One region of the Pseudocitrobacter sp. 2023LY-00077 genome, then DNA from elsewhere that is predicted to be linked to it. Evidence: predicted binding sites of a transcription regulator. Region 1 holds the regulator's gene; each other region holds the start of a gene.
What was found. The regulator PurR, encoded in region 1, represses purine synthesis genes. The targets are predictions, from matches to a motif close to CANGCAAACGTTTGCNTG.
Positions count from the first base shown of each region.

Region 2: the regulator PurR is predicted to act here: its motif matches at 1,650-1,667, upstream of pyrC (dihydroorotase).
Region 3: the regulator PurR is predicted to act here: its motif matches at 1,349-1,366, upstream of ACWWFX_RS09810 (nucleoside-specific channel-forming protein Tsx).
Region 4: the regulator PurR is predicted to act here: its motif matches at 1,757-1,774, upstream of purM (phosphoribosylformylglycinamidine cyclo-ligase).

Region 1 covers NZ_JBSPEI010000008.1:78,780-82,224, forward strand. The annotation lists gene punR (DNA-binding transcriptional activator PunR) at 1-931, shown strand, start outside; gene purR (HTH-type transcriptional repressor PurR) at 928-1,953, opposite strand; gene cydH (cytochrome bd-I oxidase subunit CydH) at 2,248-2,337, shown strand; gene ACWWFX_RS12170 (MFS transporter) at 2,499-3,445, shown strand, end outside.
Region 2 covers NZ_JBSPEI010000011.1:161,444-164,888, forward strand. The annotation lists gene mdtH (multidrug efflux MFS transporter MdtH) at 1-852, shown strand, start outside; gene ACWWFX_RS15710 (lipoprotein) at 1,024-1,584, shown strand; gene pyrC (dihydroorotase) at 1,732-2,778, shown strand; gene dinI (DNA damage-inducible protein I) at 2,850-3,095, shown strand; gene bssS (biofilm formation regulator BssS) at 3,369-3,445, shown strand, end outside.
Region 3 covers NZ_JBSPEI010000006.1:122,506-125,950, reverse strand. The annotation lists gene ribD (bifunctional diaminohydroxyphosphoribosylaminopyrimidine deaminase/5-amino-6-(5-phosphoribosylamino)uracil reductase RibD) at 1-64, opposite strand, end outside; gene nrdR (transcriptional regulator NrdR) at 68-517, opposite strand; gene ACWWFX_RS09815 (SadB/YajI family lipoprotein) at 671-1,213, shown strand; gene ACWWFX_RS09810 (nucleoside-specific channel-forming protein Tsx) at 1,504-2,358, shown strand; gene yajD (HNH nuclease YajD) at 2,584-2,931, opposite strand; gene ACWWFX_RS09800 (M24 family metallopeptidase) at 2,971-3,445, opposite strand, start outside.
Region 4 covers NZ_JBSPEI010000001.1:12,517-15,961, forward strand. The annotation lists gene purN (phosphoribosylglycinamide formyltransferase) at 19-663, opposite strand; gene purM (phosphoribosylformylglycinamidine cyclo-ligase) at 663-1,700, opposite strand; gene bglK (beta-glucoside kinase BglK) at 1,987-2,865, shown strand; gene ACWWFX_RS00075 (6-phospho-beta-glucosidase) at 2,878-3,445, shown strand, end outside.

The sequences.
Region 1 (3,445 bases):
GTGGTCTGAATATTCACTTGAAGTTGTGGATGCCGTTGCGCGGAATGGCAGCTTTAGTGGCGCGGCAAATGAGCTGCACCGTGTACCTTCTGCAATCAGTTATACGGTACGTCAACTGGAGGAGTGGCTGGCGGTTCCGCTGTTTGAACGTCGCCACCGGGATGTAGAATTAACCCCCGCCGGGGCATGGTTTTTGAAAGAGGGGCGCTCTGTTATCAAAAAAATGCAGATCACCCGTCAGCAGTGTCAGCAAATTGCTAATGGCTGGAGAGGGCAGTTGGCTATCGCGGTGGACAATATCGTAAAACCAGAGCGCACCCGACAGATGATTGTCGATTTTTATCGCCACTTCAGCGACGTTGAGCTGCTGGTGTATCAGGAAGTATTTAATGGCGTATGGGATGCACTGGCGGATGGGCGCGTTGAGTTAGCGATTGGCGCGACGCGCGCGATTCCCGTGGGGGGGCGCTATGCGTTTCGCGATATGGGCATGCTGAGCTGGCAGTGCGTGGTAGCTCGTTCGCATCCGCTGGCGCAGATGGCGGGGCCGCTCAGTGATGACGTGTTGCGCAACTGGCCGTCGCTGGTGCGCGAAGATACGTCACGTTCGTTACCTAAACGTACTACCTGGTTACTGGACAACCAGAAGCGGGTCGTTGTGCCTGACTGGGAATCGTCAGAAACCTGCTTATCCGCAGGATTATGCGTTGGCATGGTGCCAGAGCATTTTGCGCGACCGAAGATAGATAAAGGCGAATGGGTTGCTCTGGAACTGGAAAACCCGTTTCCCGATGCGGCCTGTTGCCTTACGTGGCAACAAAATGACAGTTCACCGGCGCTAAGCTGGTTACTCGAATATTTAGGGGACAGTGAAACGCTGAACAACGAATGGTTGCGAACGCCCGCAGCGAGCGTTCGCAAAGAGGCTTAACGACGATAGTCGCGGAACGGGCCGTCGGCCACGGAACGGCGTTCAATCAGGCGTGGGTGCACTTCAATGGACTGCGACTCTTCGCGTTTACTGACAATTCGGTCCATCAGCATATTGAAGGCGGTTTCCCCGAGGGAATCCTTCGGCTGGTGGATGGTGGTCAGAGCCGGGGTAAAGAAACGCGAGTTGCGCACGTTGTCGTAACCAATCAGCGAGATATCCTGCGGCACGCGCAGCCCCATTTCGTCTGCGGCGCACAACGCGCCCATCGCCATGACATCGCCACCACAGAAGATAGCGGTAGGGCGCGGATTCTGGGACAGTATTTGCTGCATCGCGCGATAGCCGGATTCCGGTTCGAAATCGCCCTGCACAATCCAGTTTTCCGGCACCTTGATCATCATCTCTTCCATGGCTTTCATAAAGCCAGCCAGACGACCTGCGCCGGTATTGCGCTCCAGCGGGCCTGGGATCACGCCAATTTCGCGATGCCCACGTTCCACCAGATAACGACCAGCCATATAGCCGCCTTCGAAGGCGTTATCGATAACTGAGTCGGTAAAGTCAGCTTTCGCTTCGCCCCAGTCCATAACCACCATCGGAATATGACGGTACTCTTCCAGCATCTGCAGCAGCGAATCCGGATATTCGGAACACATCACCAGCAGGCCGTCCACGCGCTTCTGCGCCATCATGGAAAGATACGCGCGCTGTTTCTCAAGATTGTTCCACGCATTACCGAGGATCAGGGTATAGCCTTTCTGGAAGCAGTTCTTCTCAACGGCTTCAATAATTTCTGCAAAGTAGGCAGCTTCGCTGCTGGTCGCCAACAAACCAATGGATTTGGTGTGATTGACCTTCAGGCTGCGGGCCACGGCGCTGGGAGAGTAGTGCAATTCTTTGATTGCCGCCCACACCGCTTCACGCGTCTCTTCGGCGACAAAACGTGTCTTGTTAATCACATGTGATACAGTTGTAGTGGAAACGTTTGCGCGCTTCGCTACATCTTTAATAGTTGCCATTCCATCTCACTCCAGACCCGGGCCTGCCCCTGATCGATTCAATACGAAAACGTTTGCCTTCACTCACCCTGGCGCAATGTTATGAATTGCGGTTCGCCGGGAAAACGACACAGGACGACAGGAGGGGGTCAATGGCCGATACACTTTTTAATAAGCGTCGAATTTTGTCTTATCTTTGACAAAAGTGGAAGCGCAAAATAGGTTATTGCGTGAAATCCGGGAAGATTTTTGCGAATAAGTGTGCAAAAATGACATAGCTCACTTTTGGTGTGGGGATAATAAGGAGAAAAATTGATGAGTACCGAACTGAAGATGTCAATTACCACCACGGTTATTACGCTGGCGCTGATCGTGGCTGCCGCGCTGACCGCCGTCCTGCATTAACCCATCCTAAAGGGAGAGGCTGCTCTCCCTCTCTGAGATTGTTATCAATTCAGCAAAAATATTTTGCTAATTTGTTCACTTCTGTTTTTTTGTGATTGATGTCATGCTTTTGCTATCTGTTGTCACGCCGCCCTGCGTTTGCGGCAAACCGGAGTCAAAGCATGAAAGTGAATTATCCCTTACTGGCGTTAGCCGTAGGCGCATTCGGGATAGGTACCACCGAATTTTCGCCGATGGGGCTATTACCCGTTATTGCCAAAGGGGTTGATGTCTCGATTCCTGCCGCAGGTATGTTGATCAGCGCCTACGCCGTAGGTGTCATGGTTGGCGCGCCGCTGATGACGCTGCTGCTCTCACATCGCGCACGCCGCAATGCCTTAATTTTCCTGATGGCGATTTTTACCCTGGGTAACGTCCTTTCTGCTATCGCCCCGGATTACACCACGCTGATGCTGTCACGCATTATAACCAGCCTCAACCACGGCGCGTTCTTTGGTCTGGGGTCGGTGGTTGCCGCAAGCGTGGTGCCAAAACATAAACAAGCCAGCGCGGTAGCGACCATGTTTATGGGGTTGACCATCGCCAATATCGGTGGCGTTCCGGCGGCCACGTGGCTTGGGGAGACCATCGGCTGGCGCATGTCGTTCCTGGCGACGGCAGGGCTGGGCGTAATTGCAATAATCGGCCTGTGGTTGTCGCTGCCGAAGGGCGGGGCGGGTGAGAAACCAGACGTGAAACGTGAACTGTCGGTGCTGGTACGCCCACAGGTATTGTCTGCGTTGCTCACGACCGTACTGGGCGCTGGGGCGATGTTCACGCTCTATACCTATATTTCTCCGGTTCTGCACACCATCACGAATGCGACGCCTGCCTTTATCACATTAATGCTGGTACTGATTGGCGTGGGCTTCTCAATCGGTAACTATCTTGGCGGTAAATTTGCTGACCGTTCAGTGAGCGGTACGCTGAAAGGTTTTCTGCTGCTGTTGATGCTGATTATGCTGGCGATCCCGTTCCTTGCGCGTACGGAAATCGGCGCGGCGTTCAGTATGGTGGTGTGGGGCGCGGCGACCTTTGCGGTGGTGCCACCGTTGCAGATGCGCGTAAT
Region 2 (3,445 bases), on a different contig from region 1:
CGTTCCGCCCTGGTGGTGAAGCTGGTGCGTCCGGCGCATCGTGGCCGTTTTTTCTCGATATTGATGATGCAGGACAGTGCTGGCGCGGTCATCGGCGCGTTAATGGGCAGTTGGCTGCTGCAATATGACTTCCGTCTGGTGTGTAGCGCGGGCGCGGTGCTGTTCATTCTGTGCGCTATCTTCAACGCCTGTTACCTCCCGGCATGGAAACTTTCTACCGTGAGAACGCCAGTTCGCGAAGGGCTTGCGCAGGTGTTGCGTGATAAACGTTTTGTCACCTATGTATTAACCCTCACCGGTTACTACATGCTGGCGGTACAGGTGATGCTGATGCTGCCAATCATGGTGAACGATATCGCAGGATCGCCTTCTGCCGTGAAATGGATGTACGCCATCGAAGCGGCGCTGTCGCTGACGCTGCTCTACCCTATCGCACGATGGAGCGAAAAACGTTTTCGCCTTGAGCAGCGTCTGATGGCGGGCCTGCTGATCATGACGGTTTCCATGTTTCCGATTGGTCTGGCAACCTCGCTACAGCAGTTGTTCACGTTAATTTGTACGTTCTACATCGGTTCGATTATTGCGGAACCGGCACGTGAAACGCTGAGCGCACATCTGGCCAATGCCCGCGCGCGCGGCAGCTACATGGGCTTCAGCCGTCTGGGGCTTGCCTTTGGCGGCGCACTCGGCTACACCGGTGGCGGCTGGCTGTTCGATAGCGGGAAAGCGCTAAACCAGCCGGAACTGCCGTGGGCGATGCTGGGGCTTATCGGCATCATCACGTTTGTTGCCTTATGGTGGCAGTTCAGCCCTAAACGCGCCGCCTCCGGTATGCTTGAACCCCGCCTTTAGCCCTTTTATTCCGCGCAATTGATGGCCTGCAATTCACGCAGGCCATCAGTAGAATCTCATCCTAAGAAAGAAGAGATGGCACTTTCAGTATTTTCCGCTGTCATAATCACGACTGAAAGCGCAAGCTGCCTGTGGACAGGATTACAGCACAGCATCATATTGAGGAACTTCATGAAGAAATTTTTTGTCATTGCCGCACTGATCGTTGGCGGCCTGGTGGCGGGTTGTAATCAACTGACGCAATACACAGTGAGTGAACAGGAAATTAATCAGGCGCTGCAAAAGCACAATAATTTCTCGAAAGATATTGGCCTGCCCGGCGTGGCCGACGCGCACATCGTGCTGAATAATCTCACCAGCGCCATTGGCCGTGAAGAGCCGAATAAAGTCACCCTCACCGGTGACGCTAAACTGGATTTAAACTCGCTGTTTGGCAGCCAGAAAGCGACCATTGACCTGAAACTGAAGGCGTTACCAGTCTTCAATAAAGAGAAAGGTGCGATTTTCCTGCAGGAGATGGAAGTGGTCGATGCCAAAGTGACCCCGGAGAAAATGCAATCGGTGGTGCAAACTTTAGTGCCTTATCTGAACCAGTCACTGCGCAATTACTTTAATCAGCAACCGGCTTACGTGCTGAAAGAAGATGCCAGCAAAGGCGAAGCACTGGCTAAAAAATATGCGAAAGGCATTGAGGTAAAACCAGGACAAATTATCATCCCGTTTACGGATTAACATCGTAAAAAAGACGCCCGGCGGATATTTTCGTCGGGCGTCTTTTTTTTACAGAAAGGAGTGCAAAGGAAAACGTTTACGTTTATCCTTAGTGCCCGGCAAAAAACAGCCCTAATGACTGATTTCCCACCAGGCCGGAGCACACCCATGACCGCATTACCGCAAGTTCTGAAAATTCGCCGCCCAGACGACTGGCATATCCATCTGCGTGATGGCGAGATGCTGAAAACCGTCGTGCCTTATACCAGCGAGCTCTATGGTCGTGCGATCATCATGCCAAATTTGGTGCCGCCTATCACCACCGTGGAAGCGGCCATCAGCTACCGCCAGCGCATTCTGGATGCCGTTCCGGCAGGCCACGATTTTACCCCGCTGATGACCTGTTACCTCACCGACTCCCTCGATCCGAATGAAGTGGAACGCGGTTTTCAGGAAGGCGTATTTACAGCAGCTAAGCTGTATCCGGCAAACGCGACAACCAACTCCAGCCACGGCGTCACCAGTATCGATGCGATTATGCCGGTGCTGGAGCGGATGGAAAAACTCGGAATGCCACTGCTGGTTCACGGTGAAGTCACTCACGCCGACATCGATATTTTTGACCGCGAAGCACGCTTTATCGAGACGGTTATGGAGCCACTGCGCCAGCGTCTGCCGGGGCTGAAAGTCGTGTTTGAACACATCACCACCAAAGATGCGGCAGATTATGTACGTGAGGGCAATGAACTGCTGGCTGCGACAATCACCCCGCAGCATCTGATGTTCAACCGCAACCACATGCTGGTTGGCGGCGTGCGCCCACATCTTTACTGCCTGCCGATCCTCAAACGTAATATCCACCAGCAGGCGCTACGCGAACTGGTCGCCAGCGGCTTCGAGCGCGCATTCCTCGGGACTGACTCCGCGCCGCATGCACGTCATCGCAAAGAAGCCAGCTGCGGCTGTGCAGGCTGCTTTAATGCGCCCACCGCGCTCGGTAGCTATGCCACCGTCTTTGAAGAGATGAATGCGCTACAGCACTTCGAAGCCTTCACCTCGCTGAACGGCCCACGTTTCTATGGCCTGCCGGTGAATGAGTCTACCGTTGAGCTGGTACGTGAAGAGAGCCAGGTGGTTGAGAGTATTGCCCTTTCTGACGATGCCCTGATCCCCTTCCTCGCCGGTGAAACCGTACGCTGGACGGTAAAAAAATAAATCGCACGCTCCCTGTTGTAAGTTTTTTGCTTTAACTGTATAAATATACAGTACACATACAGGGGGCAACCATGCGCATTGAAGTGACTATTGCTAAAACCACAACCCTCCCCGCTGGCGCGCTTGACGCACTGGCGGGTGAACTCTCCCGACGAATTAACAATCAGTTTCCGGATAGCGGCGGCACCGTTTCGGTACGCTACGCATCGGCAAATAACCTTTCGGTTATCGGTGGCATTAAAGAAGACAAAGACCGGATCAGCGAAATTCTCCAGGAGACCTGGGAAAGCGCGGATGACTGGTTCATAACCGACTAATTTGCTCCCCATTGTGTTCTTTGCCGGGTCGCCCCGGCTTTTTTATTTCTCGCCGCCCCGCTTCTTTTTGGCCTTATTCTTATTCCATTAATAAAATCTCAGCCACAATGGTGATTTATTGCGCAACAAAACGCGTACTTTAGGAATTTGTGTTGCATTTTATTTAAAATCTCGAATATTAAGTAAGTTGTTGGTATACTGAAAAAGCTTCGAAAAAAACCTGCATTGAACCTCGAGAGTTGTTGCCTTTTAACAAAGATATAAGGGGTTATGATGGAAAAGAATAATGAAGTCATCCAGACCCATCCCCTCGTTGGATGGGACATCAGCACCGTTGATAGCTACGATGC
Region 3 (3,445 bases), on a different contig from region 1:
GAGTGGTGAAGCGACCACGCGCGGCAAGTTTCAGCGCGCGCGCCATGTACATTTCGTCGTGCATAGCTTAGTCCTGTAGACGAGCGATCTCTTCGCCGAATTCTTTAATATCTTCGAAGCTGCGATAAACCGACGCAAAGCGGATATAGGCCACTTTATCGAGCTTTTTCAGCTGTTCCATCACCAGGTTACCCAGCAGTTTGCTCGGCACTTCACGTTCCCCGGTGGCACGCAGGTGCGATTTAATGTGATTAATCGCCATTTCGACGTCATCCGCACTGACGGGACGCTTTTCCAGCGCTTTCAGCATGCCGCTACGCAGCTTGTCTTCGTTGAACGGTTCGCGCACATCATTGCTTTTTACGACGCGCGGCATCACCAGTTCAGCCACTTCAAACGTGGTGAAACGTTCGTTGCAAACCAGGCATTGCCGACGGCGGCGGACGGAGGAGCCCTCGCCAACCAGACGAGAGTCGATCACTTTGGTATCTACGGCGAGACAGAATGGGCAGTGCATACATCGTCCTGACTATGAGGTGGTAACTGAAACCTATTTTACCCTGATATGGCTCGACAACAAAGGAAGAGCGTTTTTGAGACAATGGATCGATGCCAGAATCCCTTTTGCGATCTACCATTACGTGATCCCGACCATAAGGAAACAGACATAATGACAAGACGTTACCTAAGAATTGCCGTACTGGGAAGCCTCTTTAGCCTGACCGCCTGCGCACAGCAAGCCGAGGTTCGTCAGATGCACGAAAGTATCAGTACGCTCAATCAGGAAATGACCAAACTGAACAAAGAAACGGTGAAGATCAGCCAGCAGAACGCGCTGAATGCGAAATCTGCCAGCGGCGCCTACATCATCCCCGGTTCCAATACGCCTGCGCTGCTGAAGAGCCAGATAGGCACGCTGCGCCTGTCTTTGCGCAACATCGCGCCAAACGCACAGGGTACGGCGGTGACGCTGCGTATTCAGGGCGAGTCTAACGATGCGCTACCGGCGTTTAGCGGCACCGTAGAATACGGTCAGATTCAGGGCACAACCGACAACTTCCAGGAAGTTAACGTGCAGAATCAGCTCATTAACGCGCCAGCCAGTATTCTCGCGCCCAGCGATGTCGATATTCCGCTACAGCTGAACGGCATCACGCCGGATCAACTCGGTTTTGTCCGCGTTCACGATATTCAGCCAGCCACCGCACAGTAAACGCGACTTCGCGCCAGACATCTCTGGCGCAAATTCCCCCCACATTCTCCCCCATCCATTCATCTCTTTTTGCTGAAGATTGGCAATCATTGATATGGCAGGTACAATCGCCGCCGTTCAATCTACGCAAACGTGAACGCAATCGATTACGTATATGAAAAATGTGTGACCCGTAACTGATTTTTGTGAGCAATGATTCTTATAATAGGCACGCAGAAATACGAAACATTTTGTAAAGCTTCGACGCTTACTTTCATTCCCGTTAGGGATTTTTTATCAGTGGCAAACATATGAAAAAAACATTATTAGCAGCCGGTGCTTTAGTAGCACTCTCCGCGTCTTTCACTGCCGGTGCAGCAGAAAATGACAAACCGCAATATCTTTCCGACTGGTGGCATCAGAGCGTCAACGTGGTAGGCAGCTACCACACCCGTTTCGGGCCGACGCTGCGTAACGACACCTATCTGGAATATGAAGCGTTCGCCAAGAAAGACTGGTTTGATTTCTACGGTTACGTCGATGCGCCGCGTTTCTTCGGCGGCGACAGCAACTCCCGCGGGATCTGGAACCACGGTTCCCCGCTGTTTATGGAAATCGAGCCGCGTTTCTCTATCGACAAGCTGACCAATACTGACCTGAGCTTTGGTCCGTTCAAAGAGTGGTACTTCGCGAACAACTATATCTACGATATGGGCCGCAACAGCGAAGGCCGTCAGAGCACCTGGTATATGGGTCTGGGTACCGATATTGATACCGGCCTGCCGATGGGGCTGTCTCTGAACGTGTATGCCAAATATCAGTGGCAGAACTATGGCGCATCCAACGAAAACGAGTGGGATGGCTATCGTTTCAAAATCAAATACTTCGTACCGATTACTGACCTGTGGGGCGGTAAGCTGAGCTACATCGGCTTCACCAACTTCGACTGGGGTTCAGACCTGGGCGACGATCAGTACCGCACCAGCAACTCTATCGCGTCCAGCCACATTCTGGCGCTGAACTACGATCACTGGCACTACTCTGTGGTCGCGCGTTACTTCCATAACGGTGGTCAGTGGAAAGATGGCGACGAGCCGGTATGGCAGGCTGAGCCGATTAAATCCAACGGCTTCGGCTGGTATCTGGTGGCGGGTTACAACTTCTGATCAGAAAAAAGCACCGAACGTTCTCAACGTCGGTGCTTGAGACTGGTAACAAACGCAACATTGCCTGATGCGCTGCGCTTATCAGGCCTACAACGTTACTGCAATATATTGAATTTGCAATATTTTGTAGGCCGGATAAGGCGTTTACGCCGCATCCGGCAAGAACAACGCGCACATTGTCAGCAAACTGAAGCACCGCACGTTCTCAACGTCGGTGCTTTTTTGTTACTTCTTCTTATCCATCATCGCTTTCAAATCGGCAAAGGGATTGTACTTCGCCTCGCCCACGTCTTTCTGCGCGTCTTCCCCGGCAATCACCCTCGAACCGTATTGATCCGCTTCGGTATATTTCGAGTGCTCGTGATCGTGACAGAACAGGCACAATAGCTCCCAGTTGCTGCCATCTTCCGGGTTATTGGTGTGGTTGTGATCCATATGGTGAACCGTTAACTCACGCAGGTTCGAGTAAACAAACTCGCGCGAGCAACGCCCGCAGACCCACGGAAACAGTTTCAGTGCTTTTTCGCGATAGCCGCTTTCCAGCCGCGCGTAGTTTTTAGGGATGATGGCCATAATTGCTCAGTTCTTAAATTAAGGATTGCAGATAGTTTATCACTCAGTACACACCAACGCTCGCGTTGGGTCGAGCAACCAGGGGCGCAGATACCCCACCGTATTCGACAACGGCAACACCTCGTCCGGCAGGCTGATGCCTAAATGCTCTTTGATGTAATGGCGACGCATTAACACCCGGTTCCACAGTTCAGGGTACGCCTGCGCAAGCTCATCTCGCAGCGGCTTATCAGCCAGCGCTACCGTGTCTTCAATGCTGGCTCCGGCGTAACCTGCGCGGGAAGGAATGATGTCGATTTGCAGCAGCATACCGCTGCGCAGCGGTGCGCTGGAGTCCGGGCCAATCGGCGAGCACAGCCATTCTTCATCCGCCACCAGATGGCCCGGATTGAGGTGCCAGTGATACTCCGCCTTCGGCAATACCCGTTCAATCAGCGCATACATTTCACTGCCCAACATACCTGGGCGAATGTGGGTGAGCCAGGTCACGACGGCGCGATAGTAGGGTTTCGCT
Region 4 (3,445 bases), on a different contig from region 1:
AAGCTGCGGTGAATAAGATTACTCATCTTCAGACGCATAACCACTGACTGGCAATTTCACGCCATCCAGCCAGGCGCTGTTATCACGCATGGCCAGGCGGCCTTCGACAAACCAGCTCACCACCAGCGGGTAAATGGCATGTTCCTGAGCCTGCACGCGCGCGGTGATATCGGCTTCGTCGTCACCGTCAAACACGGGGACTTTGGCCTGTAAAATCACTGGCCCGCCGTCCAGTTCTTCGGTGACAAAGTGTACCGAGGTGCCGTGTACAGCATCGCCGTTTTCCAGCACCTGTCGATGGGTATCGAGGCCGGGATATTTTGGCAGCAGGGAAGGGTGGATATTCAGCAAACGCCCCTGATAGTGGCTGACAAACTCGGCGCTCAGAATGCGCATATAGCCTGCCAGCACCACGACATCCGGCGCATAAGCGTCGATTTCGTGCATCAGCTCGCGATCGAACGCTTCACGGCTGGCGTACTGGCTGGCGGTTAACGCATGCTGCGGGATACCCGCATCAAGGGCGCGCTCAAGGCCGAACGCGTCGGCCTTATTGCTGAATACCGCACGAATGGTGCCCTTTATTCTCTTCTGCGCACAGGCGTCGATAATTGCCTGTAAGTTGCTTCCGTTGCCGGAAATGAGCACCACGATATTTTTCATTATTCGATGACCACACGCTGTTCGGAATCAGTGGCTTTGATATAGCCGATTTTCCACGCGTTTTCACCTTTTTCGTTCATCAGGGCGATGGCTTTATCCGCTTCGTCGGCTGCCAGCGCAATCACCATACCCACGCCGCAGTTAAAGGTGCGGTACATTTCATGACGGCTAACGTTACCTGCGTCCTGCATCCAGTTAAAGATGGCCGGCCACTGCCAGGAGGACTCGTCAATCACCGCCTGAGTGTTATCCGGCAGCACGCGCGGGATGTTTTCCCAGAAACCGCCGCCGGTAAGGTGAGCGATGGCGTGAACGTCAACGTTTTCGATCAGTTCCAGAATGTTTTTCACGTAGATACGGGTTGGCGCCAGCAGATGGTCGGCGAGAGACTTACCTTCCAGCTGTGTGGTTTCCGGGTCGCAACCGCTGACTTCCACTATTTTACGCACCAGTGAATAACCGTTAGAGTGCGGGCCGCTGGAGCCCAGCGCGATCAGCACGTCGCCGTCGGTGACTTTTGAGCCATCAATGATTTCTGATTTTTCTACCACCCCGACGCAGAAGCCTGCCACATCGTAATCTTCACCGTGGTACATGCCCGGCATTTCCGCCGTTTCGCCGCCCACCAGGGAGCAGCCAGACTGTAAACAGCCTTCCGCGATGCCGTTGATTACGCTGGCCGCGGTGTCGACGTCCAGTTTGCCGGTGGCGTAGTAGTCGAGGAAGAACAGGGGCTCAGCGCCCTGAACAACAAGGTCGTTCACACACATGGCGACGAGGTCGATACCGATGGTGTCGTGACGCTTTAAATCCATTGCCAGACGCAGCTTGGTGCCAACGCCGTCAGTGCCAGAGACCAGCACCGGCTCACGATATTTTTGCGGCAGCGCGCACAATGCGCCGAATCCACCTAATCCACCCATCACTTCCGGGCGACGGGTTTTCTTCACCGTACCCTTGATTCGGTCAACCAGAGCGTTTCCTGCGTCAATATCAACACCGGCATCTTTATAGCTGAGAGAGGTTTTGTCGGTCACTGCTAAGTCTCCACGCGTTTGCGTTAGCAAGAAAAATCGGCGCAATTCTAACAGTCTAAGCAAACGTTTGCGAGCCCATTATGCATCCATTTTTCAGGGCGTGGATTTTTGCCGTTCGGCCTGAGAACGCGGTCAAGTTTGATACCGTTCACGAAAATGAAACCGGGTACATTTTTGTCCTTGCATCAGTTGCGTTGAATGCACATGATGCCACTGAAACCGGTTTCTGTTTTGGCGGAAACGAGAAGTCAGCGTGTCGTTTTACCATTCTGGAGGGATGAGAACGATGAGCATTGCAGCATTTGATATTGGCGGCACCGCGCTAAAAATGGGCGTAGTGGACGCGCAGGGCACGATTGTAGAGAAAGGCAAAGCGACGATTGTCGATAGCGACGGCGACCAAATTTTGCAGGCAATGCTCGACTGGGTTGCTGCGCATCCTCACTGTACGGGCATCGCTATCAGCGCACCGGGTTATGTTAATCCTCATACCGGATTTATCGAAATGGGCGGCGCTATCCGTCGCTTCGATAACTTTGCGATGAAAGCGTGGCTGGAGGCGAAAACATCGCGCCCCATAACGGTCGAAAACGACGCCAACTGCGTGCTGTTGGCGGAGCGCTGGCTTGGTAAAGCCACGAGCATGAATGATTTTCTGGTGCTGACTATCGGCACCGGTATTGGCGGCGCGATTTTCTGCAACGGCAAACTGGTTCACGGCAAGCGCTTTCGTGCCGGTGAGTTTGGTTACATGTTCACCGATCGGCCCGCCTCGCGCCACGTAACAAATTACACCATGAATACAACCTGTACGCTGCGCGTGCTGCGTAAACGCTACGCGGACAGCCTCGGGCAACCGCTGGATGCCGTTACCGGCGAAGCGGTTTTTGATGCCTATGAAGCCGGCGATCGCGCGGCGCTTCGTCTGGTCGATGACTTCCTGAATGGCATCGCTACCGGGCTCTATAACCTGGTCAATCTTTTCGATCCTGAAACCATTTTTATTGGCGGCGGCATTATTGAACGCCCTGGATTCCTGGCGTTGCTGCGTGAGCATTTGCGCTGGTTCGGTATCGACGACTTCGTGTGTGCGGCAAGCCAGGGCAACGACGCCGGGCTGCTGGGCGCGGTTTACCATTTCAATCAACAGAACGCGACTGTTTAATGAGGGAAAGCTATGTCTGGATTTAAAGCGGGATTTCTGTGGGGCGGCGCGGTGGCTGCGCATCAGCTGGAAGGTGGCTGGCAGGAAGGCGGGAAGGGCATCAGCGTGGCTGATGTAATGACGGCGGGTGCGCACGGCGTGCCGCGTGAAATCACCGATGGCGTATTGCCCGGCAAAAATTACCCCAATCATGAAGCCATTGATTTCTATCATCGCTATAAAGACGATCTCAAACTGTTTGCCGAAATGGGCTACAAGTGTTTCCGAACCTCTATCGCCTGGACGCGTATTTTTCCTAAAGGCAACGAACTGGAACCGAATGAAGCCGGATTGCAGTTCTATGACTCTCTGTTTGATGAGTGCCTGAAGCTCGGCATTGAGCCGGTGATCACCCTATCGCACTTCGAGATGCCATATCACCTCGTCACCGAATATGGCGGCTGGCGTAACCGTAAACTCATCGACTTTTTCGTACGCTTTGCACAGGTCGTTTTCGCGCGCTATCAGCACAAAGTGAAGTACTGGATGACCTTTAACGAGATCAACAACCAGGCCAACTTCCATGAAGATTTCGCCCCGT